DNA from 2 places in the Thermopolyspora sp. NPDC052614 genome. Region 2 is predicted to be linked to the other one. Evidence: riboswitches for the same ligand, from Rfam matches in the RefSeq annotation. Region 2 holds a riboswitch; the other holds the start of a gene.
What was found. Region 2 has a riboswitch for glycine ahead of gcvP (aminomethyl-transferring glycine dehydrogenase). Riboswitches for the same ligand answer to the same signal wherever they lie in the genome.
Positions count from the first base shown of each region.

Region 1: it holds a riboswitch for glycine, as region 2 does, so the genes downstream of both, gcvT (glycine cleavage system aminomethyltransferase GcvT) here and gcvP (aminomethyl-transferring glycine dehydrogenase) in region 2, are expected to answer to the same signal.

Region 1 covers NZ_JBFATZ010000002.1:539,887-555,499, reverse strand. The annotation lists gene AB0K60_RS06000 (glutamine synthetase family protein) at 1-1,162, shown strand, start outside; gene AB0K60_RS05995 (aldehyde dehydrogenase family protein) at 1,176-2,519, shown strand; gene AB0K60_RS05990 (3-oxoacyl-ACP reductase) at 2,607-3,371, shown strand; gene AB0K60_RS05985 (gamma-glutamyl-gamma-aminobutyrate hydrolase family protein) at 3,448-4,158, shown strand; glycine riboswitch at 4,178-4,275, shown strand; glycine riboswitch at 4,276-4,373, shown strand; gene gcvT (glycine cleavage system aminomethyltransferase GcvT) at 4,420-5,538, shown strand; gene gcvH (glycine cleavage system protein GcvH) at 5,535-5,924, shown strand; gene AB0K60_RS05970 (L-serine ammonia-lyase) at 6,123-7,499, shown strand; gene AB0K60_RS05965 (tetratricopeptide repeat protein) at 7,522-7,635, opposite strand; gene AB0K60_RS05960 (tetratricopeptide repeat protein) at 7,659-9,536, opposite strand; gene AB0K60_RS05955 (hypothetical protein) at 10,406-11,917, shown strand; gene AB0K60_RS05950 (hypothetical protein) at 11,807-12,337, opposite strand; gene AB0K60_RS05945 (DUF6286 domain-containing protein) at 12,471-13,193, opposite strand; gene AB0K60_RS05940 (amino acid deaminase/aldolase) at 13,370-14,557, shown strand; gene AB0K60_RS05935 (DUF3618 domain-containing protein) at 14,603-14,932, opposite strand; gene bcp (thioredoxin-dependent thiol peroxidase) at 15,152-15,613, shown strand, end outside.
Region 2 covers NZ_JBFATZ010000006.1:110,589-126,201, reverse strand. The annotation lists gene AB0K60_RS15135 (hypothetical protein) at 1-269, opposite strand, end outside; gene AB0K60_RS15130 (globin domain-containing protein) at 457-1,572, opposite strand; gene AB0K60_RS15125 (gamma-glutamyl-gamma-aminobutyrate hydrolase family protein) at 2,293-2,976, shown strand; gene AB0K60_RS15120 (methyltransferase domain-containing protein) at 3,002-3,604, opposite strand; gene AB0K60_RS15115 (CDP-alcohol phosphatidyltransferase family protein) at 3,975-4,604, shown strand; gene AB0K60_RS15110 (mannose-1-phosphate guanyltransferase) at 4,608-7,115, shown strand; gene AB0K60_RS15105 (FHA domain-containing protein) at 7,795-8,301, shown strand; gene AB0K60_RS15100 (MerR family transcriptional regulator) at 8,334-8,981, shown strand; gene AB0K60_RS15095 (bifunctional nuclease family protein) at 9,156-9,626, shown strand; gene AB0K60_RS15090 (MerR family transcriptional regulator) at 10,007-10,627, shown strand; glycine riboswitch at 10,787-10,863, shown strand; glycine riboswitch at 10,864-10,963, shown strand; gene gcvP (aminomethyl-transferring glycine dehydrogenase) at 11,026-13,944, shown strand; gene AB0K60_RS15080 (MFS transporter) at 14,096-15,337, opposite strand; gene AB0K60_RS15075 (MarR family transcriptional regulator) at 15,451-15,613, opposite strand, start outside.

The sequences.
Region 1 (15,613 bases), on a different contig from region 2:
GAACACGGTGGACGGCTACGCGATGTCCTCCTGGGAGCGCGGCTACGGCGATTTCATGATGAAGCCGGATTTGTCGACCTTGCGGAGGGTGCCGTGGCAGGAGGGCACCGTGCTGCTCCTGGCCGATCTCGGCTGGGAGGACGGCACCGACGTCGTCGCCTCGCCGCGGCAGATCCTGCGGGCGCAGACCGCCCGCCTCGCCGAGCGGGGCTGGGCCGCGTACGTCGGCACCGAGCTGGAGTTCTGCGTCTTCGACGACAGCTACGAGGACGCCTGGCGCAAGGGCTATCGGGACCTCTCCCCGGCCAACCTCTACAACGTCGACTACTCGCTGCTCGGCACCGCCCGGGTGGAGCCCCTGCTGCGCCGCATCCGGCTCGGCATGGAGGGCGCGGGCATGTACGTCGAGTCCGCCAAGGGCGAGTGCAACCTCGGCCAGCACGAGATCGCCTTCCGGTTCGCCGAGGCCCTGGTCACCTGCGACAACCACTCGATCTACAAGAACGGCGCCAAGGAGATCGCCGCCCAGGAGGGCAGGTCGATCACCTTCATGGCCAAGCCGAACGATCGCGAGGGCAACTCCTGCCACATCCACATCTCGCTGCGTTCGGCGGACGGTGAACCGATCATGGCGGGCGACGGGCCGCACGGCCTGTCGGAGATCGGGCGACAATTCATCGCCGGGCAGCTCGCCGCGCTGCGGGAGCTCACGCTCTTCTACGCGCCCAACATCAACTCCTACAAGCGGTACGTGCCGGGCAGTTTCGCGCCCACGGCGGTGAAGTGGGGCGTGGACAACCGCACCTGCGCGTTGCGCCTGGTCGGTCACGGGCCGTCGCTGCGGGTGGAGAACCGGGTGCCGGGCGGCGACGTCAACCCCTACCTCGCGGTGGCGGCGCTGATCACCGCCGGGCTGTACGGGATCGAGAACGAGCTGGAGCTGGAGGACGCCTATCCGGGCAACGCCTACGACTCCGACGCCGCGACCGTGCCGCACACGCTGCGCGACGCGCTCGAGCTGTGGGAGCGGTCGGACATCGCGCGGGCGGCGTTCGGGGACGAGGTGGTCGCGCACTACGCCAACAACGCCCGGATCGAGCTGGCCGCCTTCGACGCGGCGGTGACCGACTGGGAGCTGCGGCGCGGCTTCGAGCGGATGTGAGCGGGGAGGGCCGATGAAGATCGTCAATCCGGCGACCGAGGACGTACTCGCCGACGTCGAGATGGCCGACGCCGCCGAGGTGGACCGGGCGGTCGAGCGGGCCCGGCGGGCCTTCGCCGCGTGGCGGGGCGTCGCGCCCGGCGATCGGGCGAGGCTGCTGCGGCGCTTCGCCGTACTGGTGGACGAGCACGCCGACGAGCTGGCGCGGCTGGAGATCGCCAACGCCGGGCACACGGTGGGCAACGCCCGCTGGGAGGCCGGCAACGTGCGCGACGTGCTGCACTTCTACGCCGGGGCGCCGGAGCGGCACCACGGCCTGCAGATCCCGGTGCCCGGCGGGGTCGACGTGACCTTCGCCGAGCCGCTGGGCGTCGTCGGCGTGATCGTGCCGTGGAACTTCCCCATGGTGATCATGATGTGGGGGGTCGCGCCCGCGCTCGCCGCCGGGAACGCCGTGATCGTCAAGCCCGCCGAGCAGACCCCGCTCACCGCGCTGCGGCTGGCCGAGCTGGCGCTGGAGGCGGGGCTTCCCGAGGGGGTGCTCCAGGTGCTGCCCGGCGAGGGGGAGGTCGCGGGGGCGCGTCTGGTCGGGCATCCCGGCGTACGCAAGATCGCCTTCACCGGATCGACCGAGGTGGGAAAGCAGATCATGGCCGCGGCGGCGGGCACGGTCAAGCGGCTCACGCTGGAGCTGGGCGGCAAGAGCGCCAACATCGTGTTCGCCGACGCGGACCTGGAGAAGGCGGCGGCGACCGCGCCGTACGCGGTGTTCGACAACGCCGGGCAGGACTGCTGCGCGCGCTCCCGGGTGCTGGTGCAGCGGGAGGTCTACGACGAGTTCCTGCCGCTGCTCGCGCGGGCCGTGCAGGGGGTGAAGGTCGGCGACCCGCTCGACGAGGCCACCGAGATGGGGCCGCTGATCAGCGCCGAGCATCGGGAGCGGGTGGCCTCGTTCGTCACCGGCACGCCGTACGCCCAGGGGAACTGCCCGCGCGGCCGGGGGTTCTGGTTCCCGCCGACGATGCTCACGCCGGATCCGCGCGATCCGGCGTTCACCGAGGAGATCTTCGGGCCGGTGGTGTCGGTGGCGCCGTTCGACGACGAGGCCCACGCGATCGCGATCGCCAACGACACCGAGTACGGCCTGAGCGGCTCGATCTGGACGCGCGACGTCGGGCGGGCGCTGCGGGTGGCGCGTGCCGTCGAGGCCGGCAACCTGTCGGTGAACTCGCACTCCAGCGTGCGGTACTGGACGCCGTTCGGCGGCTTCAAGCAGTCCGGTCTCGGCCGGGAGCTGGGGCCGGACGCGCTCGCCGCGTTCAGCGAGACCAAGAACGTCTTCATCGCGACCGACTGATCGTCACGCCCGGCGGGCGGACGGCGGAACGTGACGCGGATTGTGACGCGGAATGTGACAACGAGAGAACCGGGAGAACGGACGGACATGCAGCGATTGCTCGACCGGGTGGCTGTGATCACCGGGGCCGGCAGCGGGATCGGGCTGGCCACCGCGCGACGCTTCGCGCGCGAGGGCGCCACAGTGGTGTGCGTCGACCTGGACGAGGACGCGGGCGCGACGGCGGCGGCCGAGGTGGACGGCCTGTTCGTGCGGGCCGACGTGTCCGTCGAGGACGACGTGATCCGGATGTTCCGCACCGCGCACGAGACGTACGGCAGGATCGACATCGCGTTCAACAACGCGGGCATCTCGCCGCCGGACGACGACTCGATCCTCACCACCGGGCTCGACGCCTGGCGGCGGGTGCAGGAGGTCAACCTCACCAGCGTCTATCTGTGCTGCAAGCACGTGATCCCGTACATGCGCGAGCAGGGCAAGGGGTCGATCATCAACACCGCGTCGTTCGTGGCGGTGCTGGGGTCGGCGACGTCGCAGATCTCCTACACCGCCTCCAAGGGCGGCGTGCTGGCGATGTCGCGGGAGCTCGGGGTGCAGTTCGCGCGGGAGGGGATCCGGGTCAACGCGCTGTGCCCCGGGCCGATCAACACGCCGCTGCTGCGGGAGCTGTTCGCCAAGGATCCCGAGCGGGCGCAGCGGCGGCTGGTGCACGTGCCGATGGGGCGGTTCGGGGAGGCCGACGAGATCGCGGCGGCGGTGGCGTTCCTGGCGAGCGACGACGCGTCGTTCATCACGGCGTCGGAGTTTCTGGTGGACGGAGGGATTTCGGGGGCATATGTGACTCCGCTGTGACGGTCGCCTCGGGGGATGCCGGCCTGGCGCCGGGGCTTCGGGGGACGGGGGATTTTTCAGTGGACCAGGAGAGTTGATGAGCGACGTGCCCGTGATCGGGATCACCTGCTATGCCGAGCCCGCGAGGTTCACCGTGTGGGAGACGCGGGCCGCGCTGCTGCCGTACGACTATGTCGATCAGGTGGCGCGGGCCGGCGGCCAGCCGGTGCTCCTGCCGCCCGCCGGAGAGCCCGCGTCGGTGGTCGGGCGGCTCGACGGGCTGATCCTCGCCGGCGGCGGGGACATCGACCCGGGACGGTACGGCGCGCCGCCCCACGAGGCCACCGGATATATCCGGGAATTTCGGGATGATGCCGAGTTTGGGGTGGTGAACGCCGCGCTGGCGAACGGTCTCCCGCTGCTGGGCATCTGCCGGGGCCTGCAGGTGCTCAACATCGCCCTCGGCGGCACCCTGCACCAGCACCTTCCCGAGACGGTCGGGCACACCGGCCACTCCCCCGCCCCCGGCCGCTACGGCACCCTCCCCGTACGGCTCACGCCCGGCAGCCGCCTGGCCAAGATCTTCGACGGCGAGCACCTGGCCGACCCCAACCACTACCACCACCAGGCCATCGACGCCCTGGGCGCGGGCCTGACGGTGACCGCCCGGGCCGACGACGGGGTCATCGAGGCGGTGGAGCTCGACGACCATCCGTTCTGCCTGGCCGTACAGTGGCATCCCGAGACCGGGGAGGACAACTCGCTGTTCGCCGCGCTCGTCGACGCCGCCCGGATCACGCGCCCCTGATACATTGTCCCCGACACCGATTTTCCGTGCGGGAGAGCGCCCTGGCAGCCGGTCAGGGCCGCCGAAGGAGCAAGCCCTCCCCGCGAACCTCTCAGGCCCATGGACCGTACGGAAAGGTGCCCTCTGGAAAGCAGGCCGGTGAGGGGCCTCGCCGAAGGTGAAAGTCCGGCAAAGCCCGGGCGAAGCTCTCAGGCATCGATGACAGAGGGGGAGGATGCCCGACGATACTCACCGCATCCGACCCTGCTGAGGTGCACAAGCATGTCCCAGACCACAGCGCTGCACGGTGTGCACGAGAGCCTCGGCGCGACCATGATCGACTTCGCCGGATGGCTCATGCCGCTCCGGTACGGAAGCGAGTCCGCCGAGCACAGGGCCGTCCGCACCGCGGCGGGACTGTTCGATCTGTCCCACATGGGAGAGATCTTCGTCAGCGGGCGGGAGGCCGCCGCCGCCCTCGACCACGCCCTGACCGGCCATCTGTCGGCGGTCGCGCCGCGCCGCGCCCGCTACACCATGATCTGCGCCCCCGACGGGGGCGTCATCGACGACCTGATCGTGTACCGGCTGTCGGCGGAGGAGTTCCTCGTCGTCGCCAACGCCGCCAACGCCGAGCGGGTCGCCGCCGAGCTGACCGCGCGCGCGGCGGGCTTCGACGCGGTCGTGGACGACCGGTCCGCGGCCTACGCGCTCATCGCCGTACAGGGGCCGAGGGCACAGGCGATCCTCACCGAGACCGGGCTCACCGAGGCCGACCTGGACGGGTTGAAGTACTACGCGGTGCTCCCCGGCAAGGTCGCCGGGACCGGGGCGCTCATCGCCCGGACCGGGTACACCGGCGAGGACGGGTTCGAGCTGTTCGTCGCCGCCGACGACGCCGTGCCCCTGTGGCGGGCGCTGATCGCGGCGGGCGAGCCGTACGGGCTGCGGCCCGCGGGCCTGTCGGCGCGCGACACGCTGCGCCTGGAGGCGGGCATGCCGCTGTACGGCAACGAGCTGACGGCCGATCTGACCCCGTTCGACGCCGGGCTCGGCCGGGTGGTGGCGTTCGCCAAGCCCGGCGATTTCGTCGGCCGGGCCGCGCTGGAGGCCGCCAGGGACGCCTACGCCGCGGGCCCGGCGCGCCGCCTCGTCGGCCTGGTGTCGCACGGCCGCCGGATCCCCCGGCACGGCTACCCCGTCGTACTCGACAATGACGGAACCGTCGTCGGCGAGGTGACCAGCGGAGCGCCCTCTCCCACCCTCGGAAGACCGATCGCCATGGCCTATGTGCGGGGCGAGGTGCTCCGCGATCGGGCCGAGGGGCTGGCGGTGGACATCCGCGGCGTCCACGAACCGGTCGACGTGGTCGACCTTCCCTTCTACAGGAGGAACACGTGAGCAGCATTCCCGAGGAGCTCGGCTACAGCAAGGAGCACGAGTGGGTCGCCGGGCTCGACGAGAGCTCGGTGGTGACCGTGGGCATCACCGCCTACGCGGCCGAGCAGCTCGGCGACGTCGTCTACGTCCAGATCCCCGAGGCCGGCTCGACCGTCGAGGCCGGAGACGCCGTCGGCGAGATCGAGTCCACCAAGTCGGTGAGCGACGTCTACTCGCCCGTCGCCGGCGAGGTGGTGGAGATCAACCAGGCCGTCGTGGACGACCCGTCGCTGGTCAACTCCGACCCGTACGGTGAGGGCTGGCTGTTCCGGGTCCGCGTCAGCGGCGAGGCCGAGGACCTGCTCACCGCCGAGGAGTACGCGGCGCTCACCGCCGGAGACGCCTGACCCGGCGTGGCCCGCTCCCCGCGTGCGGGCCACGCCGAATAATTTGCCTCATCACATGCCGCACGACATGCCGCACGACATGCCGCGGGGGGCCGACGGGGGTAACCACCGGGGGCGCCCGCACGGGCGAGGGACACGCTCTGACACACGCGCCGGACGGCAGGGCCGCCGGGACAGCCCGTGGAAAGGCAACGACACATGGCCATCAGCGTCTTCGACCTCTTCAAGATCGGCATTGGCCCGTCCAGCTCCCACACCGGCGGCCCGATGGCGGCCGCGCACAAGTTCGCCCGCTCCCTCCACCAGCAGTCCCTGCTGAAGAAGGTGCGCCGGGTCGAGGCGATCCTGTACGGCTCGCTCGGCCTCACCGGCAAGGGACACGGCAGCGACAAGGCCGTCCTGCTGGGCCTGTCCGGCGAGAAGCCCGAACTCGTCGACGTGGACACCGTCGACGAGCGCCTCGCCGCGATGCGCGCCTCCGGCACCGTCCACCTGTACGGCACCCACGAGATCCCCTTCGTCGTCGGCGAGGACCTGATCTTCGAGCGCAAGGTGTCGCTCCCCCACCACCCCAACGGAATGCGCTTCACCGCCTTCGACCACTCCGGCGCCACCCTGCTGGAGAAGGTCTACTACTCGGTCGGCGGCGGTTTCGTCGTGGACGAGACGGCCACCGGCGCCGACCGCATCAAGCCCGACGACACCGTCCTGCCGTACCCGTTCACCACCGCGGCCGAACTGCTCGCGCACTGCGCCGACACCGGCCTGTCCATCTCCGGCGTGATGCTGGAGAACGAACGCGCCTTCGGCCGCGACGAGCCCGAGATTCGCGCCGACCTGCTCAACCTGTGGCGGGTGATGGCCGAGTGCGTCCGCCGCGGCTGCACCCGCGAGGGCGTGCTCCCCGGCGGCCTCAAGGTCCGCCGCCGCGCCCACCAGCTCTACCGGCGCCTGCAGAGCGAGACCCCGGAGAAGGACCCCCTGCAGACCATGGACTGGGTCAGCCTGTTCGCCCTCGCCGTCAACGAGGAGAACGCGGCGGGCGGTCGGGTGGTCACCGCCCCCACCAACGGCGCGGCGGGCATCGTGCCCGCCGTCCTGAGCTACTACGACCGTTTCATCCCCGGTTCCGACGACGACGGCGTCATCCGCTTCCTCCTCACCGCCGGGGCGATCGGTGTGTTGTTCAAGGAGAACGCCTCCATCTCCGGAGCCGAGGTCGGCTGCCAGGGCGAGGTCGGCTCCGCCTGCTCGATGGCCGCCGCCGGCCTCACCGAGGCCCTCGGCGGCACCCCCGAGCAGGTCGAGAACGCCGCCGAGATCGGCATCGAGCACAATCTCGGCCTCACCTGCGACCCTATCGGCGGCCTGGTCCAGATCCCCTGCATCGAGCGAAACGCGATCGCCAGCGTCAAGGCGATCGCGGCCTCCCGGATCGCCCTGCGCGGCGACGGCCGCCATTTCGTCTCCCTCGACAAGGCCATCGCCACCATGCGCGCCACCGGCCGCGACATGCTCGACAAGTACAAGGAGACCAGCCGCGGCGGGCTCGCCGTGAACGTAATCGAATGCTGACCGGAGTGGTGAGGCCGTCCCGTCACACCGCGGGCGGATCGAAGTCGAAGTCGAGCCGCTCGCCGCTGAGCGCCACACGCGTGTCGGGGTGGTCACGGCCCAGAACCCGCTCGTAGCGGGCGAGGGTGTCGGTCACCGACTTATCGGCGAGCTTTCACGTTACTCGGCTACTGCGCCATTCTCACCTCCCGCGCCCTCCTCGTCCGGCCGCGCCACTTCGCGTAGTCCGTTCTGCGCGGCGATGGTGTGCGGGTGGCTGCTACCGAGAGCGCGTTCCGCGAGTTCCAGGGCCCGAGCATACAATCCGCGGGCAGAGCTAAGCTGTCCCTGTAACCGCAGAATGCGAGCCAGATTGTTCATCGACACCACTGTCAGCGGATGAGTTTCGCCGAGCACGCGCGCCCTGCGCTCCAGTGTGTCCGCATGAATTTGTCGCGCCGCATCCAGTCGCTCCTTCACCCGGCAGACCTCGCCTAGATTGTTGGAGTAGATCAGGGAGTTCGGGTGATCAGGGCCGAGAGTCTCTACCGCCAACCGCACCGCCCGCGCAGCCATGGCATAAGCCTCATCGATCTTCCCCCTCCTGCGTAGGACCTTGCCTAGGTTGTTCACGGCGGACACCGTCAATGCGTGGCGTTCGCCCAGGGCCGTTTCACGTACGGCCAGCACGTGCCTGAGGAGCATCTCGGCTTGCTCAAGGCGATCCTCCATCTCCATAAGGATCCCGGCAAGGTCGTTCATGACCGCGACCGTCTCTAGATGCTCTTCCCCCAGATCATCCCGCACGATGGAAAGCAGCTGTTCACAAGCGGTTCGTGCATCGTCCAGTCGCCCCAAGCCCGTCCATGTTTGAGCGAGGTAGAACAAGAGCCTACGGGTGTGCGGATCATAGTCCGGCAGATGCTGCCTGGCAACCGCATGTGCATGACGGCAAAGCTCTTCTGCAAGCAGGTACTCTCCGCCGCGATACAGACGAATACCCAATTCAGCCTCTAGACCGGTATAGAGCTTGACCTCGTCCGTACGCAGCGACACGTTTAGCTCATCGAGTCTCTTTGACAGTTCCTGCACATGCGGGAACAAGGCGGCCGCGATTGCCCAGTGCTCCGGCGTCTTCGGGTCTTCGATTGGAAGATTACGGGCCAGCACCCGCAATCCCAGCTTGATCCACCGAGTCGCACTCCACCCCTCGGTGGGGTCGATTCGCACCCAGGGAACCATCCCCAGCACTGGGCTGAAAAGTCTGTTCGCCAGCCTACCCTGCTGGCTAATCACATACTCACGCATGAGATCGGAGACAAGCTGGTGGATGCGGAGGTGGGTGGGTGCAGCAGATGTGATGAGTGAGGTCTGTCGAAGGGCGGAGACGACCTGATCGAAAGTCACGCTGTCCCTTGCGAGATCCGCCAGAGGACGCGGCAATATGTCCGAGGCCCCAGACAAGAGGTCACGAGGTATGTCCGCCACAGCCATGAAGGAGCATAGCTTCATCCACTGCGGTGCGGCCAAATTAACTCTCTTTGCCCGGTCATATGACAACCGAAATGTCGTCGCAAGCCCGACTTTCCTGGCCTGGGGTCCCGAGTGGAGAATCTTCCCCCTGCCCGCTCGGTATCGCTCCAGGTACTGGGCGATCCCGATCCCCGCATCCCTGCAGTATGCCCCGGCCTGCTCCAAGGCCAAGGGCAGTCCTTCGAGGGAGTTGGCCGATTCCTCCGCAGACGTCCCACCAAGGTCCCCGCTGCGCACGCGCAGGAATTCGGCCGCCTCCTTCGCCGGAAACGGCTCCAGCAGCAGTGCTTCGGCGAGTTCTTCGAACTGCGGATTCCTAGACGCGATTATGACCGTACCGTTATCTCCGACCGGAATCAAATCGATCAGGTCGTCGACATTTCCCGCATCGTCGTATATAAGCAGCCACCCTTTGTTATGATTCAGCTGCTCGACAACGCGATAGGCTACGGACTCCCGTTCGGGAGCATGCACCCCCAAGCGAGCACCGAAATCGGCGAGGGACTGGGCGCGGGTATGTTCCAAATTTCCTCGGCCGTTTTCATATCCGTGACGGCAGGTGGTGCGGGCGCCCCTTCCACCATGGTGCGATGCGACTGGATCTCCCAGACGAGCACCGGAATAGCGAGTATCAGGCAAATGGGCCAGGCAAGCCACAGATGCGACCGCCAAGCCTCCGGCAGACTACTTGCCGCGATATTCATGGCAACCGGCAGGAGGAAGATCGCGATTATCGAGACCAGGGTTACCAGCTTGCGACGAGGCACAGGTCACCCTCCGAATAAATTCGGGTGAATGGGCACGAAGGAAATGGGAAATGTACAGGCGAGAACTTAGCGTAGCATACATGACCAAGGCCAATCACGCCTGCGACATCGATCTTTCACCACATGCCACACAGAGGACAAATGACCCAAATGCGGCAACAGACGCCAGCACGCTCATCGCGATCGACCGCTGCCGATCATCCGTCAGTGATTGTGTCGTCAGTATGCGCAGGAGATCTGGAGACTCCATCTGGGTCGACTGGATAAGTACACAACTTCGTCCACATGGATCTACTTGGTCCCGGCTTCGCGAACTGACCCTGGGTAGTCGCCAGGAATGTTGAGATCAGCCGCGTGCGCAATGGTCGAGACCCGCCGCCGACGTTCAGTGGAGCAACTTCCAGGAGTGACCACACGATTACCGGTGAAGGCGCATACGGAAACGCGTTGGCCCGGCCTCGGTGCCCGGCATGCCGCGACGAGAGCCGCGTACGCCTTTATTCATCGCTAAAAAATCGGCTGCCCGATTTCCGCGGCCATTCGTGATCATTCATCCTTGATCGCGCTTCGCGCACAGGTTGAAGGTCTATCCTGATGCACCTGGTCAGGGCTTCGGGAGGTCTTCTGGTGTCGACGGGCACGCGACCGGTACGGCGAGCCGCCCGGTGGGCGCGTGCGCACGGCGTCTTCCTCGCCGCGCTCGCCGCGGGGGCCGGGCTCAGGGCGCTGGCCGTACTCGGGTATCGGCCCGCGCTGTGGTTCTGGGCCGACTCCTTCGCCTACCTGAACGCCGCGCTGAGCCCGCGTCCGCTGGAGAGCCGGCCCTCGGGATACTCGCTGTTCCTGTGGCTGCTGCGGCCGATGGAGAGCATCCAGGCGGTGGTGATCGTGCAGCACCTGCTGGGGCTCGGCCTGGCGGTCTGCGTGTACGCGGTGCTGTGGCGGCGGACGAGGCTGCCGGGGTGGGCGGCGACGGTCGCCGCGCTGCCGGTGCTGCTCGACGCGCATCAGGTGCAGCTCGAGCACCTGATCATGGCGGATCTGCTGTTCACGTTCCTGGTCACGGCGGCGGTGACGATGCTGCTGTGGCGGGAGCGGCCGACGTCGTGGGTCGTGGTGGGCGCGGCGCTGCTGCTGGCCGCGAGCACCGTCACGCGGACGATCGGGTTGCCGGTGACGGCCGTCGTGTTCGGCTGCCTGCTGTTGGCCCGGACGCGGTGGACGCGGCTGGTCGCCGCGGGGGCCGCCGCGGCCGTGGTGCTGGCCGGGTACGCGGCGTGGTTTCACGCCGAGTACGGGACCTTCGGGCTCACCCGGGGCAACGCCTTCCTGTGGGCGCGCACCATGTCGTTCGCCGACTGCGCGAAGCTGGACCTCGACGAACGGACGCGGGTGTTGTGCCCGCGGGAGCCGCTGGACGCGCGCAAGGCGCCGCCGGAGTACATCTGGAGCGGCGACTCACCGCTGAACGGCAACGGGCTCGACGCCCGCGAACGCGACGAGCTCGCCGGGCGGTTCGCCACGCGGGCCATTCTGGCGCAGCCGTTCGACTTCGTGGCGACGGGGCTGGTCGATTTCGCGCACATCTTCACCTGGACGCGGCGCGTCTACCCCTCCGACGGTGACCAGAGCGCGTACGCCTTCCCCGACTCGGTACGGCCGTTCACCGACAAGCCGGCCTCCAAGGGACGGACAGCCACCGAGCTGACCACGCTCTACCAGGGCGAGAGCGGGGCGACCGAGGTCGTGGAGCCGTGGGCGGGGCTGCTGCGGGCCTACCAGACGCAGGGGTTCCTGCGCGGTCCCCTGCTGGCCGCGATCCTGCTCGCCGGGGCGGCGGGGATCGTGCTGCCGCTCCGGCGGCGGGCCGGGCCGCGGGAGGGCGTCACCCGGCTCGCCGTTCTGCTGCCGTGGGCCACCGCGATGACGCTGCTGCTGATGCCGCCGCTGATCGCCGCCTTCGACCACCGCTACGTGCTGCCGGCCGTGCCGGTGGCGTGCCTCGCCGCGGGGCTCGCCGCCGACCGGCTACGACGGCGTCCAGTGCGTGGGGGGCGGAGGGTTCGCGGCGCGGCGGCGCACGTGCACCCGGACGAGCACCTCGGCGTCGGGCACGCCGGTCGCCGCGCGCATTCGTGAGGCGGCCTGCTCGTCCAGCCGCGCGAGCAGCGCGCCGAGGTCCGTGCCCGGGTCGCAGGTGACGCGGACGCGCAACCGGCGATCGCCCACCAGCCGTACCCGCAACGCCGTGATCCCGGGGATGCCGCGCAGGGCGACGCCGAGCATCGCCGTACCCGAGCCGCTGCGCGCGCCGCGCCGCCCCCAGCCCGCGGCGAGCACCAGCCAGCGCGTCGCGGCCAGCGCGAGCAGGAAGGACAGCACGGCCGCCACCGGCACCACCCACGGGTGGGCGTAGAAGAACATCGGCACGCGCGGGTCGAGGATCGGCGCGGCGGGGCGGCGGGCCCGCAGCCACAACGCGACGCCGCCGACGGTCAGCGACGCGAGCCCGGCCACGACAAGGCCGACGCGGTTGCCCAGATGCGAGCGCATCCTCACCCTTCCGCTCCTCCTCACCCCTCCTCCGCGCGCATGCCCACGACGACCCGCCGAGCGATCCTGGCCTTCGTCGCCGGCGGCACGACCGCGATCACGACCGGGGCGGGCCGGACGCCGCGTGACGCGCGCACGGTCATCTCCTACCGGGACGCAGTCGCACGACGACCTGACGGTTGTGGTCGGCCCCCAGCCGGATCAGCGTGTGACCGGCCGCGGCCCCGACGCGTGGCAGCAGATCCCCGGTACGCCGGGCCGCGGCGCGTACCGTGATCTCGATCCGGCAGTTGCGCAGGGCCACCTGTACGCCGTCGACGCCGTCCACCGATCGGATCGCCGTGGCCAGCGTGCGGCGGAGCCCGGAGCGGGTGAGGCCGAGCGCCAGCAGGGGGTCGGAGGTCTCCAGGGGGATCAGTCGCGGGCGGCCCGGAATGATCGCGTGCGCGAGCAGCGCCACGCCGCAGACGATCATCAGGTAGGCGATCGCGCAGGCCAGCGGGTCGTCCCAGGTGCGCGCGCCGAGCGCGCCGAGCCGGTCGAGCGTGCCCCATCGCGGCCGCCCGCCCAGCATGACCCAGATCAGGTCGGCCGTCGCGGCCCACCCGGCGACCGAGAGCAGCAGGGCCGCGAGGATTCCGGCGGGGGTACGGCCCGGCCGCAGCGCGCGCAGCGACACGCGCGGGTCCGGCGCGGGACGGGCGCCGTTCCACCGCGGCTCGCCGCGGCCGCGGCCGTGCCGCGCCCGCATCCGTCCGGGAGGCCGCGCGTGCTCCAGGGCCCATGCGGGGTCCTGCTCGCCCGAGGACTCCGGCCGCATGGCCGCCCCCGCCCGCCGCCCCGTGCTGCTCGGACTCGTCACGAGAGCCACAGGTACACGCCCCGGGCCGAACGCCGCAGCGTCTTATCCCTTCCCTTGTGATTTCCAGAGCCCCGCCAGGACGAGACTTTGCCCGCACCGGGCCAAGCCACCCGGCCCGCACAAGAAAGGCGAATACCACTCATGATTTTCGCCGGGTGCGCCGTTAGGCTGCGCTTATGGACCAGCGCCGGCGCTACGACCACGCCACCCGGGATCTGGAGCCTCCCTTCGCGATCCTCGACGTCGAGGCGCTCGACGCCAACGCCGCCGCCCTCGTACGGCGAGCCGCCGGCAAACCGATCCGGGTGGCGAGCAAATCGGTCCGTTCCCGCGCGGTCCTCGAACGCGTCCTGGCGATGGACGGCTTCGCCGGAATCCTGGCCTTCACCCTGCCCGAGGCCCTCTGGCTGGCCTCATGCGGGTTCGCCGACATCGTCGTGGCGTACCCGACGACCGACCGGCGGGCCCTGGCCGCGCTCGCCGCCGACGCCGACGCCGCCCGCGAGATCACCCTCATGATCGACGCGGAACCGCATCTGGACCTGATCGAGGCGGCGATCCGGGACGTCCGCCCGCGCCACGAGATCCGCCTCTGCCTCGACATGGACGCGAGCTTCGTCGCGTTCGCCGGGCTGCTGCGCGCCGGGGCGCTGCGCTCCCCCGTGCGCGAGCCCGAGCAGGCGGCCGACCTCGCCGCCGCCGTCGCCAAGCGGCCGGGCATGCGGCTGGTGGGGCTCATGGCCTACGAGGGGCAGATCGCGGGAGTCGGCGACCGGGTGCCGGGGGCGTACGGGCGGGTGCTGCGCTGGATGCAACGAAGCTCGCAGCGCGAGCTGGCCGTGCGCCGCGGCGCGGTGGTGCGGGCCGTGCGTGAGTACGCCGAGCTGGAGTTCGTGAACGGCGGCGGCACCGGGAGCGTGGAGAAGACCGCGCTCGAGGACGCCGTCACCGAGATCGCGGCCGGATCGGGCCTGTTCCATCCGCGGCTGTTCGACTTCTACCGCGCGTTCAGCGGACGGCCCGCGGCGATGTTCGCCCTGCCGGTGGTGCGCCGACCGGCGCCGGGCGTGGTGACGGTGCTGGGCGGCGGCTACCTCGCCTCCGGGCCGCCGGACGCGAGCCGCTTGCCCCAGCCCTACCTGCCGCCCGGGCTGCGCTACCACCGGCACGAGGGCGCGGGCGAGGTGCAGACGCCGCTGCTCGGGCGGGCCGCGCACGAGCTGCGCGAGGGGGACCGGGTGTGGTTCCGGCACGCCAAGGCGGGCGAGCTGTGCGAGCGTTTCGACGTCCTGCACCTCGTCGAGGGCGATCGTGTGGTCGGCGAGGCCCTCACCTACCGCGGCGAGGGACACGCCTTCCTCTAGCCCGTCGGCCCTCGATCAGCACCGCCGATCTCAGCGCCCCCGATCTCAGCGCCGCCGGCGACGACGGCGCAGCAGCACGATCGCCGCGCCCACCGCCAGCACCGCCCCCACCCCGATCAGGACGGGCGCGAGGTTCGGCGGCGGCTCGCGCCGGGCGTCGTCCGCGGAGCCGTCGAGCGGCCGGTGGACGTTGCCGGTGAGCAGGTCGCCCACCGAGGTCACCAGGTGCCCGGCGTTGGCCTTCACCTTGGCGACGCTCCGCTCCGCGACCCGCTTCGGGCTCACCCGGTCCGCGATCGCGTCGATCGTGCGAGCGAGGTCGGCCCTCGTACGCTCGATGTCCCGCTCCAGCGCAGCGGGGTCGGAGTCCGCCATCGCGATCCCTTCTCCGTTCCTTCCCAATGGCCGGGAGCCCCTCGCCTCCGCGGCGCGCGGTCCCGGCCGCGACGCCGCCGGGCCGGCCGTCGTGATCATCGATCCGTCCAACTGACGCGATCAGTCTTCCAGGTCCGGGTACGGCATGGCACCTCGGCCATGCCGCTAAATTGGTCAGGACCCGGCCTCGGCCGGCCGAACCGCAGGAGGGACCTCGTGATCGACGACAGGCTCGCACCGGGCGACCCGGCACCGGACTTCACCCTTCCCGACGCCGCCGGTGAGGACGTCGCTCTGCGGTCGTTCCGCGGCCGGAAGGTCATCCTCTACTTCTACCCCGCCGCGATGACCCCCGGGTGCACCAAGCAGGCGTGCGATTTCCGCGACAGCCTCGCCGACCTGACCGACGCCGGATACGTGGTGCTGGGCGTGTCCAAGGACGCCCCGGCCAAGCTCGCCCGCTTCGCCGAGCGCGACGCCCTGACCTTCCCGCTGCTGTCGGACCCGGACCTGGCCGTGCACAAGGCCTACGGCGCGTACGGCGAGAAGACCATGTACGGCAAGACCACCGTCGGCGTGCTGCGCTCCACCTTCGTCATCGACGCCGACGGCAAGGTGGACAAGGCCCTCTACAACGTGAAGGCCACCGGCCACGTCGCCCGGCTGAAGAAGGAACTGGGC
Region 2 (15,613 bases):
GGGAGGGCGCAGTCGAGGCCGCCGAGCCGCCCGGCGTGCTCGCCGCACACGAACATGCTGATGTGCCGCCTGATGTCGCCGTAGTCGTCGCGTAATCGCTGCTCCAGCGCGGGCTGCACGCGGCGCAGCGTGTCGAGCGCCGAGCCGAGGGTGGGGACCTCCTCCCCGGCGCCGGCGACGGCGAACACCTTGACCTCGGTCTGCCCGGCGGCCCAGTGCCGAAGCGTACTGGGCAGCACGAAGGTGACCAGCGTGACCGGCTTGGCCATGGATTCAGAGCCCTTCGACGCAGTCTCCGCTGCGGCGCACGGTGGGGTCCGGAGCGGGGGGCGCACTTGGGGGGTCTCCGGTCCGGCGCGCATCGGTCTCCATGGTTTCACGTCGCCGCGCTCACTGCCGGGGACTACGCGATTTGCGCGATGGATTTAGGGCTCTAATCCGCCAATATCGGGATCTTTAGGGCCGGTCGGCGGTGATGTCGCGGTGGATGCGCGCCTCCGGGACCCCGGCCTGCCGGAGCCTGCGCACGGTGAGGGCGACCATGCCCGGCGGCCCGCACACGAACACCTCGTGCTCGCGCCAGCAGCCCAGCCCCGGCACGACGTCGGGCAGGCATCCCCGCACGCCCGGATAGCCGGGCTGCGCCGACACCGCCGGGAGCACCCGCAGCCGGGGGCAGCGCCTGGACATCTCGGTCAGATCGGCCAGGTCGTACAGCTCGGCGTCGGTGCGCGCGCCGTGCACCAGCAGGATGCCCGGCGCGCGGCCGGAGGCGACGACGTGCTCGACGATGGCCTTCAGCGGCGCGAGCCCGGTCCCGCCCGCGACCGCGAGGATGTCGCGGTCGCCCTCGGGCGGCACCATGGTGCCCATCGGCGGCCCCAGCGTCACCGTGTCCCCGACCCGGGTGTGGGCCACCAGCGCGGTGGAGACCCAGCCGCCCGGCAGGGCGCGCACGTGCAGCCGGATCGTGTTGTCCGGCCGGGGCGCGTTGGCGATCGAGTAGGTGCGCCAGACCCGCGGCCAGCGCGCGCTCTGCACGTTGACGTACTGGCCGGGCCGGTAGTCGAACCGCCGCCCCGGCCGCAGCGTGAGCACGGCGATGTCGCAGGTGCGCCGCTCGTGGCCGATGACCTCGGCGGGCCACCAGGCGGGCTCGTCGCCGGGTTCGGCGTCCGCGGCCGCGATCATCTGGTTGGCCGCGATCGTGTACGCCGCGACCCACGCGGCCTCGACCTCGGGATTCCACATCTCGGCGGCGAAGCGCCTGACGGTGGCGATCAGCGCGTTGCCGAGGGCGGTGTAGTGCTCGGCGAGCACGCCGTATTTGCGATGATCGCGGCCGAGCTGTGCCAGGTAGGGGGCGAGGCTCTCGGGGCTGTCCAGGCTCCGGACGATGCGGGTGAGAGCGCCGAACAGCCGATCGCGCTGGACGTCCATCGCCGGCGGGAACATGCCGCGCAGGTGCGGATTCTCGGCGAACAGCCGGCCATAGAAGTAGGCCGTGGCCTTATCCGCGACGGGCTCGATGAGTGAGAAACTCTCCTTCACCAGATGTGGCTTCAATGGCATTTAAGTACCACCCCTAACGATCGGAAAATCCGATCCTGTCGTGCGCCTCCCGGTGGTCTCGGCGGCCGGAGGTCCGGTCTGTACCGGCACGTCCGGTCGCCTGAATATGAGTCTTTCACTGGTACTGGGACGTCACAACCTATTCATCGCGATGTAGTGCGAAATCCTACCCGGGGTGGGGAGAACTTGATTCCCGTAATTATGATCCGTCACCGCATTGGATTGAGAAGATAATTCACTTTCACCTTCGCCGGTTATTGGCGTGCGGTTTCCGGATTTTGGAGTGGCATTAACGCCCTGCTCGCCCCGAGGCACGCACGATCGCGGTCACCGGCTCCCATCGCAGGCCCCGATCGCGGCTCCGCCCACCGGCTCCGGTCGCGGCTCCGCGCATGGACGGCGCCACCCGGCTTTGGAGCGTTCCGTTTTCCGGGCCGCCGGCTCCCGGCGCCGTCCGCGCGGCGATCCCGCGCGTTCTCGCGAGCCTGACATCGATCCTTGTCCCTAGGTCAGGCCGATCATCACGGATAAGGGGCGCCGCCGCGGCGGACGCTCCTCGCATCTCGGGCAAGGGTCACAAACCAAGTGGGAGGAACAGAAACCTTCAGAGCAGTGACATCAGGGAAAAGTTGTGCGCCATGATGGTCCCGTTACCCGGCGGGCCCGTGTGCCGGAGCCGTGAGCCGGGTGACGTACCGCGCGTGAACCACTGGAGATCCCATGCCTCGACCGTTGATCGGTGTCACCGCCTACCTCGAAGCCGCCCGCTGGGGGACCTGGGTCCGCGAGGCCGTGCTGTCCCCGCCGGCGTACGCGCGTGCCGTGGAGAAGGCCGGTGGCGCGCCCGTCGTGCTGCCGCCGCTGGGCGCCGTGGGGATCGACGACTACCTGCGGGGCCTCGACGGCCTGATCCTCGCGGGCGGTGTGGAGATCGACCCCGGCGCGTACGGCGAGGCGAGGGACGAGCGGGTGGACGAGCCGCAGCCGCACCGGGACTACTTCGAGTTCGCCCTGTGCCGCGCCGCCGTCCAGGCCGACCTGCCCATCCTGGCGATCGACCGCGGCATGCACGTGCTCAACGTCGCGCAGGGCGGCAGCCTGATCCGCTGGCTGCCCGACGTGGTCAAGCACGACCGGCACAGCGCGAACACCCCGCACCCCCTTCAGGTGAGCGTGTCGAGCAGGCTCGGCAAGGCGGTCGGCGACCACACCGAGATCGCCTTCACGCACCGCCAGGCCATCAACCGCCTCGGCGCCGGCATGCTCGCCGTCGCCTGGGCCGACGACCAGATCGTGGAGGGCATCGAGCTTCAGGGACACCGCTTCGCGGTGGGCGTGCAATGGCACCCCGAGCGCGCGAGCGACCTCGCGCTCTTCGAGGCCCTCATCGAGGCGGCGGGCTAGCCGCGGGGATCGCGGACCGGGCGGGTCAGCGTTCCGGCACGGGCCGGGGGCGGCGGGCGTGGTAGACGAACGCCGGCGGCAGGTTCCGCCAGATCGTACGGCCCGGCACGACCTCCTCGAACGCGCCGCGCAGCCGCTGCCGGAAACTGATCGCGGGACCGAGCGCCTGGGCGTGCACGTAGGAGAAGGTGGTGAACGCCCCATCCGGCCGCATCGCCCCCAGCACGGCGCGCAGCAACCGGATCTGCGTCCCGGCCGAGAACGCCGCCCACGGCAGGCCGCTGACGATCACGTCGGCGGCGGGCGCGTCGCGGTCGGCGAGCAGGCGCGGCAGCTTCACCGCGTCGTCCACCACGAGCTCGACCTCCGGATGCCGCTCGGCCAGGTGCCGCGCGAGCAGCGGGTTGATCTCGATGGCGATGTGCCGCCCGCGCCCGCCCAGCCTGCGCTGGATCTCGGCGGTGAACGGCCCGGTGCCGGGCCCGAGCTCGACCACGACGGGATCGCCGCGCTCTGGGATCGGGGTGGTCACGGCCGCCGCCAGGTATCGCGAACTCGGCGCGATCGCGCCCGTGGCGATGGGGGAGCGGAGGAACTGCCGGAGGAAGAGTGCTGATTCCTTTGCCATGGCCTGTCACGGTAAGGGGGTGGACGGGACGCCGCCTCCTGCCTGCGGCCCGTTGCCAGGACCGCCGCGAGGATGACGGGCATTCCTCCCTGGGCAGGAGGCCCATCGGGAGGAGGGGTGGCACCCGGCCAACGCTACCGTCTCCCGAACCGGCCTTTCCCGCGTCGGCGCGAAATTCCGCTGCGTGTTACCGCAGGGTTCCGGGGCCGCACCTGAAGATCGGGCGCGTCCTCGGCACGCGGCCGGTCACCGGCGGGCCGGGACGGGCGGCGAGGCCGGTGGGCGGCGTCCGGCGGATCGCGCGGCGACCCGCCGCGTCGCTCGGGCACCGCCCCCCGGCGTGCGCGAGCGGACGCTATAGGGTCGAAACGTGGATGGCGCGGAAGACCGTTTGTGGACGATCCCGAACCTGCTGAGCCTGCTCCGCCTGCTCGGCGTCCCGGTGTTCCTGTGGCTGGTGCTGGGCCCGCAGGCGGACGGCTGGGCGGTGCTGCTGCTGATGCTGGCGGGCTTCTCCGACTGGCTCGACGGCCACCTGGCCCGGGCCTGGAACCAGGTGAGCCGGATCGGCCGCCTGCTCGACCCGCTCGCCGACCGCCTGTACATCCTGGCCACCCTGGTCGGGCTCACCCTGCGGGAGATCATCCCGTGGTGGCTGGCGGTGGCGGTCGTGGCACGTGACGTTTTCCTGCTATGGATTCCGCCGGTTTTGCGTAAATATGGACATGGTCCTGCCCTGCCGGTGCACTTCCTCGGCAAGGCGGCCACGGCCGCTCTGTTGTACGCCTTCCCACTGCTGTTCCTGGCCGGTCACGACGGGTGGTACGCCGAGGCGGCCCGCGTGTTCGGCTGGGCCTTCGCCATCTGGGGAACAGGTCTGTATTGGTGGGGCGGAGTGTTGTATGTGATACAGGTACGCCGGCTCATCACAGCGTATGCGGACACGGGCGACGGGGAGCGCGGCCGTGGGCGCGGTGAGGTGCAGACCACCGGAGGGTGACCCGTGAAGGCCGTCGTCATGGCGGGCGGGGAGGGGACACGGCTGCGGCCGATGACCGCCAACCAGCCCAAGCCGCTACTTCCCGTGATCAACCGTCCCATCATGGAGCACGTGCTGCGCCTGCTGAAGCGCCACGGCTTCACCGAGACCGTCGTCACCGTGCAGTTCCTGGCGGCGCTGATCCGCAACTACTTCGGCGACGGCGAGGAACTCGGCATGTCGCTGCACTACGCCACCGAGGAGATGCCCCTCGGCACGGCGGGCAGCGTCAAGAACGCCGCCGACAAGCTCCGCGACGACCGCTTCCTGGTCATCTCCGGCGACGCGCTCACCGACATCGACCTCACCGACATGATCCGGTTCCACCGGGAGAACCGGGCCCTGGTCACGATCGGCCTCAAGCGCGTGCCGAACCCGCTGGAGTTCGGCATCATCATCGTCGACGAGAAGGGCCGGGTGCAGCGCTTCCTGGAGAAGCCCACCTGGGGCCAGGTGTTCTCCGACACCGTCAACACCGGCATCTACGTGATGGAGCCGAGCGTCCTGGACGAGGTCGCCACCGACCGCCCGGTGGACTGGTCCGCCGACGTCTTCCCCCGCCTGCTGGAGCGCGGCGCCCCCCTGTACGGGTACGTCGCCGAGGGCTACTGGGAGGACGTCGGCACCCACGAGAGCTACCTCAAGGCCCAGGCCGACGCCCTGTCCGGCCGGGTGCGCCTGGAGTTCGACGCCTTCGAGCTGTCGCCGGGCGTGTGGGCCGCCGAGGGCGCCTCCATCGACCCCGAGGCCATCCTGAAGGGCCCCCTGTACATCGGGGACTACGCGAAGGTGGAGGCGGGGGCCGAGCTGCGCGAGTACACCGTGCTCGGCAGCAACGTCGTCGTCAAGAGCGGCGCGTTCGTGCACCGCGCGGTCATCCACGACAACGTCTACATCGGCCCGGGCGCCAACCTGCGCGGCTGCGTGATCGGCAAGAACACCGACGTGATGACCTCCGCCCGCATCGAGGAGAGCGCCGTCGTCGGCGACGAGTGCGTCATCGAGGCCGAGGCGTACGTCTCCTCCGGCGTCAAGATCTACCCCTTCAAGACCGTCGAGGCCGGCGCGGTCGTCAACACCAGCGTCATCTGGGAGTCGCGCGGCCAGCGCAACCTGTTCGGCCCGCGCGGCGTCTCCGGCCTGGTCAACGTCGAGATCACCCCCGAGCACTGCGTACGGCTCGCCAGCGCGTACGCCACCACCCTGAAGAAGGGCGACGCGGTCGTCACCTCGCGCGACACCTCCCGGGCGGCCCGCGCGCTGAAGCGGGCGGTGATCAGCGCCCTCACCGCGGGCGCGATCGACGTGCTCGACCTGGAGGCCGCCGCGCTGCCGGTGGCCCGCTTCCACACCGCGGCCGAGAACGTCGGCGGCGGCATCGCGCTGCGCACCACCCCCGGCGACCCGCAGAGCGTGGACATCGTGTTCATGGACCCCAACGGCGCCGACCTGTCCCAGGGCGCCCAGCGCAAGCTGGAGCGGGTGTTCTCCCGGCAGGAGTACCGCCGCGCGTTCCCCGGGGAGATCGCCGAGCTGAGGTTCCCGCCGCGCGTCGTGGAGACCTACGTGAACGCGCTGCTGCGGTGCGTGGACATGAGCGGGGTGCGCGAGGCCGGGATGAAGGTCGTCGTCGACTGCGCCGGCGGCACCGCCTCGCTGGTGCTGCCGAGCCTGCTCGGCCGGGTCGGCGTGGACGTGCTCACCGTCAACAACCGCCTCGACGACGCCTCGCCCACCGAGACCATCGCCGAGCGGCGGCGCGACCTGCAGCGCCTGGCCGAGCTGGTCGGCTCCTCGCGGGCCGCGTTCGGCGTGCGGTTCGATCCGGTGGGGGAGCGGGTCTCGCTCGTGGACGAGATGGGCCAGCTGATCAGCGAGGAGCGGGCGCTGCTCGTCGTGCTCGACCTGGTGGCCGCCGAGCGGCGGGGCGGCTCGGTCGCGCTCCCGGTGACCACCACCCGGGTGGCCGAGCAGGTCTGCCGCTTCCACGGCGTCCAGGTGCAGTGGACCTCCACCGCGCTCGACGCCCTCACCACGGCGGCCTCCTCCGACCCCTCCATGATCTTCGCGGGGGACGGCCGGGGCGGTTTCATCGTCCCGGAGTTCGCCCCCACCGTGGACGGCCTGGCCGTGTTCCTGCGCCTGCTCGGCCTGGTCGCCCGCACCCGCCTGTCGCTCAGCCAGATCGACGCCCGGATCCCCGAGGCCAAGATGCTCAAACGCACCGTGCCGACGCCCTGGGCGGCCAAGGGCGCGGTCATGCGCTCGGTGGTGGAGGCCGCCGAGGGGCGCAGGATCGACACCACCGACGGCGTACGGGTGGTGGAGGAGGACGGGAGCTGGGCGCTGGTGCTGCCCGACCCCGCCGAGGCGGTCACCCACCTGTGGGCCGAGGGCCCCGACTTCGACTCGGCCCAGGCCCGGCTGGAACGCTGGGCGGCCGTGGTGGAACAGTCCGCCGGGTCCTCGTAGGGCCTCCCTCGCCGGGAAACGCGCCGGGAGCCGCCGAACCCGGATGGGCGGGGCGGACCGGGCGGGCCGGACGGACAGGGTGGGCCCGGCGGTCCCGGCATACCGCCGGCGATCCGGCGGACCTGGCACGAGTGTCCGGATTCGGACGCCCGCCGTCCTCTTCGGAGGGGGTGTGGCGTGATGCGCGCGCCCTCGCGTGTCATAAGATCGAATGCGAGAGGTAAAGCTCAGGACGAGGAGTCGTGGACCACGTGTCGTCGCCAGTGGCGGAGAGCGCCGGGGCGCCCCCCGGCGGCCGGCGCCCCCGGGATGCCCGGTGGCCCGTCCGGCCGATCTCCCGCCGCGCCGGACCGGCCGTCTGCCGACGTCGCCCGGTCGTGAGCCAGGCCCTGTGGCAGGCCGTGTGCCTGGCCGTGTGCGCGGTGGCGGCGTGCGGGCTCCGGCGTCGCCCGGCCCGCCGGAAGGATCATCCGGGCGGCGCGGCGGCATGGACCTTACGACCGCCCCGGCGGTACCTTTGGGACCGTACCAACAGCCGTTCAGCATTCTGTCTTGACCTTTGCGCCTCATCAGCGTAAGTTGCGGCATTCGCAGTCTGAGGAAGTCTTGAGTAGCGAAGAAGCGAGGCGCGTCCACAGCACCGTAGCCGCGACTTCGCGGTAGGAGGCCGAGCCGATCGATGCCCAGCGTCTACTGCACGCAGTGCGGTCATGCCAACCCCGAGGATGCCCGTTTCTGTTCGAGATGCGGGTCGCCGCTCACCCGTGAGACCCCCGGCGACACCACCTCCACGATCTCCATAGCGGGCATCGAAGCGTTGGACGCCGAGGCTGGGCAATCCCCGCTTCCCGATCGGACGACGGTCGACGAGCTCCGTCCCGGCACCTCGCTCCTGGTCGTCATGCGCGGGCCGAACGCCGGCAGCAGGTTCCTGCTCGACAGCGACCTCACCACCGCGGGCCGCCACCCGGAGAGCGACATCTTCCTGGACGATGTGACCGTCTCCCGCAGGCACGCCGAGTTCTACCGGCGTGGCGGCTACTTCACCGTGCGCGACGTGGGCAGCCTCAACGGCACCTACGTGAACCGGGAGCGCATCGAGGAGCACCCGTTGACCGGCGGAGACGAGGTGCAGATCGGCAAGTTCCGCCTCGTCTTCTTCACCCGCGGCCCGGGAGGGGCATAGGGCACATGGGCGGAGCGGCCGCACGGGCGTACATGAGCATCGGGGAGGTGCTCGCCCTGCTGCAGGGCGAGTTCCCCGACGTCACCGTCTCCAAGATCCGTTTCTTGGAGGGCGAGGGGCTCATCGAGCCCGAGCGCACCCCTTCCGGCTACCGCAAGTTCACCCACGCCGACGTGGAGCGGCTGCGCTACATCCTGACCGCCCAGCGTGACCGGTACCTCCCGCTCCGCGTGATCAAGGATCACCTGGAGGAGGCCGACCGGCGCGTCTTCCACCGGCCCAGGCCCGTCGCCGATCCCGCCCCGCCTCCCCAGGTACGGCTCAGCCGGGAGGAGCTGCTGGAGGCGGCGTCCATCGACGCCGACACGCTCGACGAACTGGAGTCCTACGGCCTGATCGCGCCGCAGGCCCGCCGTTACGACGCCGACGCCCTGCAGATCGCGCGCGCCGCCGGAGAGCTGGCGAGATTCGGCGTGCATCCCCGGCACCTGCGCGCCGTCAAGGCGGCGGCCGAGCGCGAGGCGGGCCTGGTCGAGCAGGCCGTCGCGCCGCTGCTGCGCCGCCGCGCCCCCGGCGCCGCCGCCGAGGCGGAGGAGTCGGCCCGCGAGCTTTCCGGGTTGCTGCTGGACCTGCATGCGGCTTTGCTTCGTGTGGGGGTTCGGGGCGTTCTCGGAAGGTAAGTGAACCTTCGGGGCGCTCATGCGCTGGAGGGTGTTAGGTTGAATTGCGGCGAAGGTCAGCCGCAGGAAGGGAACGCGAAGCCGGCGTGCTGAGCGAACGGGCCATGCCGCCAGTCAAGGCTTCCCGCGGAGCAAGCGAGAGGTGCTGAGCGGCCAGGGAGTGTGGAGTCGCCTGTGTTGCAGATGGAGGTTGTGGGGGTTCGCGTTGAGATGCCCTCGAACCAGCCGATCGTCCTGCTGAAGGAGGCGAGCGGGGATCGCTACCTGCCGATTTGGATTGGGATGACCGAGGCGACGGCCATCGCACTCGCCCAGGCAGAGGAACCGCCGCCGCGGCCGCTCACCCACGATCTGTTCAAGAACGTGCTGGAGGCGCTCGGCGTGCGCCTGCGCACGGTGAACATCGTGGCGTTGCGCGACGGGATCTATTTCGCGGATCTGGTGTTCTCCAACGGAGTCGAGGTCAGCGCGCGGCCGAGCGACTCGATCGCGCTCGCGCTGCGCACGGGGGCCACGATCTTCGCGAGCGAGGACGTCGTGCGGGAGGCGGGGGTGACGATCCCCGACGACCAAGAGGACGAGGTGGAGAAATTCCGCGAGTTTCTCGACACGATCACGCCGGAGGACTTCGGGCGCGCAGGTTAGCGGCCGGAGTGAAGGCCGGGCAAAAAGCCGGTCAGCGGATTCCGGTACGAGACGGAGTACTCGGCCGAGTTCCGCATGGAGTACTACGGAGTACAGGGCATGGGGTACTTGACGTGGCGACTGGCGTGTAGTACCGGGCGTATAGTATCGGGCGGAGTACGGGAGTCTTGGCCGGTTTTACGGTAATGAGCCGCGGAAGAGGGGAATCGCCGTGACGATCGGCCGGGTAGACGGCTCATTTCGGGTATTTACGCTTCACGACGCGCCGGGCGGGATCGTTGACTGACGCTGGTCGCGGTCCTACGGTGCAAGGGAAACCACGGTTGTAGTTCACGAACCCCCAGATCAGACCGTGGGATGAGAGAAAGCCGGAGGTCCGCGTGGCGGTCAGCAGCGGCGAAGGTAAGACAGCCGGCCAGCCCGATCCGGCGCAGCGCGAATCGGCACGGGAGCGCGCGGGTGAGCAGGGTCTGCTGTTCGACGAGCGGCCCTCGGCGCTGCCCGACGACATGGGATACCGCGGTCCGGTCGCCTGCGCGGCCGCGGGGATCACCTACCGGCAGCTCGACTACTGGGCGCGCACCGAGCTGGTGCAGCCGAGCATCCGGGCCGCGCACGGTTCGGGCTCGCAGCGGCTGTACAGCTTCCGCGACATCATCGTGCTCAAAGTGGTCAAGCGCCTGCTCGACACGGGGGTGTCGCTGCAGCAGATCCGCACCGCCGTCCAGCACCTGCGCAACCGGGGGGTCGCCGACCTGGCGCAGATCACGCTGATGAGCGACGGCGCGAGCGTCTACGAGTGCACCTCGCCCGACGAGGTGATCGACCTGTTACAGGGGGGCCAGGGCGTGTTCGGCATCGCCCTCGGCAGGGTCTGGCGCGAGGTGGAGGGCACGCTCGCCGAGCTGCCCGGGGAGCGCGCGGTGGCCGACCCTTTGTCCCAAGGCGACCACCCGGGAGATGAGTTGGCCCGGCGAAGACGGGTGCGTCGCACAGGGTAGGCACAGCACAGGGTAAGCACAGGGTAGGGTGGCAACGCACGGCCATTGACCCCATGCGGGAGAGACCGCGTCCAGCTCCACCATCGCAGTTCGGTGCGGGGCCCGCCGCAGGGCCCGTCGCGGGACGGGCGGCACGTCGGCGACGCCGGCAGCCGCCGCGAGCGGTGAGCGGGATCGCGGCGCCGAAGGAGCAACCATCCCCGGAATCTCTCAGGCACCCGTACCGCGTGGGCAGGCGACTCTGGAAAGCGGGTGTGCCCGCCAGGCACACCTCACCGAAGGTGCAAGCCCCTGTCCGGGGGCGAAGCTCTCAGGTGCCGATGACAGAGGGGGAGACCCGGAAACGGTTCGCGCCCGGCACTGATCGGGACGCGGGTCTCTACGCCTCTGGAGGTCCTATGAGCGATCGGTCCCTTCTCCGCGATCTCGCCGCGCCGCCCTTCGCCACGCGCCACATCGGCCCCGGCGACGCCGACCGGGAGCGCATGCTGCAGACCGTCGGCCACGCCTCGGCGGCCGACCTGCTCCGCGCGGCCGTACCCGAGACGATCAGGTCCGCAGCCCCGCTGACGCTGCCCGCCCCGGCCGGGGAGGCCGAGGCCATCGCCGAGCTGCGCGCCCTCGCCGCCCGCAACCGGGTGCTGACCTCGATGATCGGCCTGGGCTACCACGGCACGATCACCCCCGCCGTCATCCGCCGCAACGTGCTGGAGAACCCGGGCTGGTACACCGCCTACACGCCGTACCAGCCGGAGATCTCGCAGGGGCGGCTGGAGGCGCTGCTGAACTTCCAGACCATGGTCGCCGACCTCACCGGCCTGCCGATCGCCAACGCGTCGCTGCTCGACGAGGCGACCGCGGCGGCCGAGGCGATGATGCTCGCCCGGCGCGTACGGCGGGGCGGGACCGGCGCGTTCGTGGTGGACGCCGAGGCCCTGCCGCAGACCAAGGCGGTGCTGCGCACCCGCGCCGAGCCGCTCGGCGTCGAGTTGCGCGAGGCCGACCTGACCGGCGGGCTGCCGGAGGGCGAGGTGTTCGGGGTGCTGGTCCAGTACCCGGGCGCCGGCGGCGCGATCCCCGACCTGCGCGGCGTCGTGGCGGCGGCGCGGGACCGCGGCGCGCTCGTGGTCGTCGCGGCCGACCTGCTGGCGCTGACGCTGATCGAGTCGCCCGGCGAGCTGGGCGCCGACATCGCGGTGGGGTCCACGCAGCGGTTCGGGGTGCCGCTCGGCTTCGGCGGCCCGCACGCGGCCTACATGTCGGTGCGCGCGGGTCTTGAGCGGCAGCTCCCCGGACGCCTCGTCGGGGTCTCGGTGGACTCGGGCGGGCGCGCCGCCTACCGGCTCGCCCTGCAGACCCGTGAGCAGCACATCCGCCGGGAGAAGGCGACGAGCAACATCTGCACCGCGCAGGTGCTGCTCGCCGTGATGGCGAGCATGTACGCGGTGTACCACGGGCCGGCCGGGCTGCGGCGCATCGCGCAGCGCGTGCACCGGCACGCCGCCGTGCTCGCCGCCGGGCTGCGGCAGGGCGGGGTGCGCGTGGTGCACGAGCGGTTCTTCGACACCGTGCTCGCGCACGTGCCCGGACGCGCCGACGCCGTGGTCGCCTCGGCCCTCGACCGCGGCATCAACCTGCGCCGGGTGGACGCCGACCAGGTGGGCGTGACCTGCGACGAGACCACCACCCTCGACCACCTGACCGCCGTCTGGGCGGCCTTCGCCGCCGGGATCGGCGCGGGCGAGCGCGCGGACGGGCCGGGCGCGCTCGCCGAGCCGGACGTCGAGGGGCTCGACACCTCCACCGGGGACGCGTTGCCGGACGACCTGCTGCGCCGCACGCCGTACCTGACCCATCCGGTCTTCCACGAGCACCGCTCGGAGACCGCCATGCTCCGCTACCTGCGGCGGCTGCAGGACCGGGACATCGCCCTGGACCGCTCGATGATCCCGCTCGGCTCGTGCACGATGAAGCTCAACGCCACCACCGAGATGGAGCCGATCACCTGGCCGGAGTTCGCCGACATCCACCCCTACGCGCCGCGCGACCAGGCCGCCGGGTACCTGGAGCTGATCGCGACGCTGGAGCGGTGGCTCGCCGAGATCACCGGCTACGCGGCGGTGTCGCTGCAGCCGAACGCCGGGTCGCAGGGGGAGTTCGCGGGGCTGCTCGCCATCCGCTCCTACCATCGCGCGAACGGGCGGCAGGACCGCGACGTCTGCCTGATCCCGTCCTCGGCGCACGGCACCAACGCGGCCAGCGCGGTCATGGCCGGGATGCGGGTCGTCGTGGTCGCCTGCGACGAGGCGGGCAACGTGGACCTCGGCGACCTCGACGCCAAGATCGAGAAGCATCGGGACCGGCTGGCCGCGATCATGGTGACGTATCCGTCGACGCACGGGGTGTTCGAGGAGACGATCGGCGCGATCTGCGCGCGGGTGCACGAGGCCGGCGGGCAGGTGTACGTGGACGGCGCCAACCTCAACGCGCTGGTCGGCCTGGCCAGGCTGGGCGAGTTCGGCGCGGACGTGTCCCACCTGAACCTGCACAAGACCTTCTGCATCCCGCACGGCGGCGGCGGGCCCGGCGTCGGGCCGGTCGCCGTCCGCGCCCACCTCGCCGACCACCTGCCCGGCGATCCGCTCGCCGGCCGGGAGGGCGAGGGCAAGGGCGGGACCGGGCCGGTGTCGGCCGCGCCGTACGGCTCGGCGTCGATCCTGCCCATCTCCTGGGCGTACATCCGGATGATGGGCGCGGAGGGCCTGCGGGAGGCGACCGAGCAGGCGATCCTGTCGGCGAACTACCTCGCCCGGCGGCTCGCCCCGCACTATCCGGTGCTCTACACCGGGCGGGACGGCCTGGTCGCGCACGAGTGCATCATCGACCTGCGGCAGATCACCAAGGAGACCGGCGTCACCGTCGACGACGTCGCCAAGCGGCTGATCGACTACGGTTTCCACGCGCCGACCATGTCGTTCCCGGTGGCGGGCACGCTGATGATCGAGCCGACCGAGAGCGAGGACCTGGCCGAGCTCGACCGCTTCTGCGAGGCCATGATCGCCATCCGCGCGGAGATCGCCCGCGTGGCCTCCGGCGAGTACGACCGCGTCGACAACCCGCTGCGCAACGCCCCTCACACGGCCGAGGCCGTCGCCGCCGACGCCTGGGACCACCCGTACTCGCGCGCCGAGGCCGCCTACCCGGTGAGCCGCCTGCGCCAGGACAAGTACTGGTCCCCGGTGGGCCGCATCGACCAGGCGTACGGCGACCGCAACCTCGTGTGCGCCTGCCCCCCGCCCCACGCCTTCGAGGACTGACGGGCCTTGGCGACCGGCGGCGCGCCGCCCTCGCCCGTGGCGTACCTGGATCGGGTACGCCACGGGCGGTGTCGCGGGCGCGCCGCCGCGCGGACGTACGCACCTTCGTCGATCTTCCGATGGCGGAGTGAGCCCGCCGTGCGGGTGAGGCTCAGGACGCTGCGCCCGACTCGATCTCGGCGGCCTCGACGAGCCGCGCCTCGCGGTCGTCGGCGTCGGTGGCGGGGGCGTCGGTGGCGGGGGCGTCGGTGGCGGGGGCGTCGGCCGCGGCCTGGTTGCGCTCGGCCTCGGCGAGGTTGCGGTGGCCGAGGGCCAGGATCCCGATGGAGAGCAGGATCGCGCAGCCGCCGATGAGGAACGGCACGTGGATGTTGTAGTGCTCGGCGAGCTTGCCGGCGGCGAAGGGGGCCAGGCCGCCGCCGATGAAGCGGACGAAGCCGTACGCGGCCGACGCCACCGGGCGCTCCACCGGGGACACCATCATGACGGCCTGCGTGGTGAGGGTGTTGTTCACGCCGAGGAAGACGCCCGCGACGATGACGGCCGTGACCAGCGTCGCCCGCGAGTCGGTGAACGCCGCGATGACGAAGACGTCGACGGCGAACAGGGCCAGGTTGCCGTACAGGGTGGGGGCCAGGCCGAGCCTGCGCTGCAGCCACGGGGCGCCGAACACCGAGAACACCGCCACGAGCAGGCCCCAGCCGGTGAAGACCAGGCCGAGCTGGATGGCGTCGAGGCCCATCGGGAACGGGGCGTAGCCGAGGACCGTGAAAAAGCCCCAGTTGTAGCAGAGCGCGGTGATGCTCATGATGAGCAGGCCACGGTGACGCAGCGCCCTCAGCGGGTCGGCCAGGGACGTCTTGCGTGCGGGTTTCGGCTGGGGGCGCAGCAGGGTGATCGTGGCGAGCAGCGCGATCCCCATCAGCACGGCGACGCCGTAGAAGGGGCCACGCCAGCTCAGATGCCCGAGCAGGCCGCCGAGCAGCGGCCCCACCGCGATGCCGAGGCCGAGCGCGGCCTCGTACAGGATGATGGCCCCGGCGAAGCCACCGCTGGCGGCGGCGACGATGACGGCCAGCGAGGTGGCGATGAACAGCGCGTTGCCGAGACCCCAGCCGGCGCGGAAGCCGATGATGCCGCCGATGCTGTCGGACGCGCCGGCGAGCGCGCTGAACGTGACAATGAGGACGAGCCCGGCGATCAGCGTCCACTTGGCGCCGATACGGCTGGACACCCAGCCGGTGACCAGCATCGCGACCGCCGTGACGACGAGATAGCTGGTGAACAGCAGCGTGACCTGGCTCGGGGTCGCGTGCAGGTCGGAGGAGATGGCGGGCAGGATCGGGTCGACGAGCCCGATGCCCATGAACGAGACGACGCACGCGAAGGCCACCGCCCAGACGGCCTTGGGCTGACGAAACGGGCTCGGCGCGAGATGAGGGGCGGAATGGGGCCCGCCATGGGGTGCGCGGTGGGGTGCGCGCTGGGGCGAGCGATGGGGGTCGGTCATGCATCCTCCGACGGTTCGATGACGTGATTCGCGGGGTCGCCGGACTGCCCGGCTCTTCCCGTCGCGGGGGCCTGCCGCCCGGGCCCGAACGCCCGGGCGGTGAGACGGTTGAGAGCGGGCAGCGCCGCAGCGATGGCGGCCCGGTCGGCCTCGGACAGC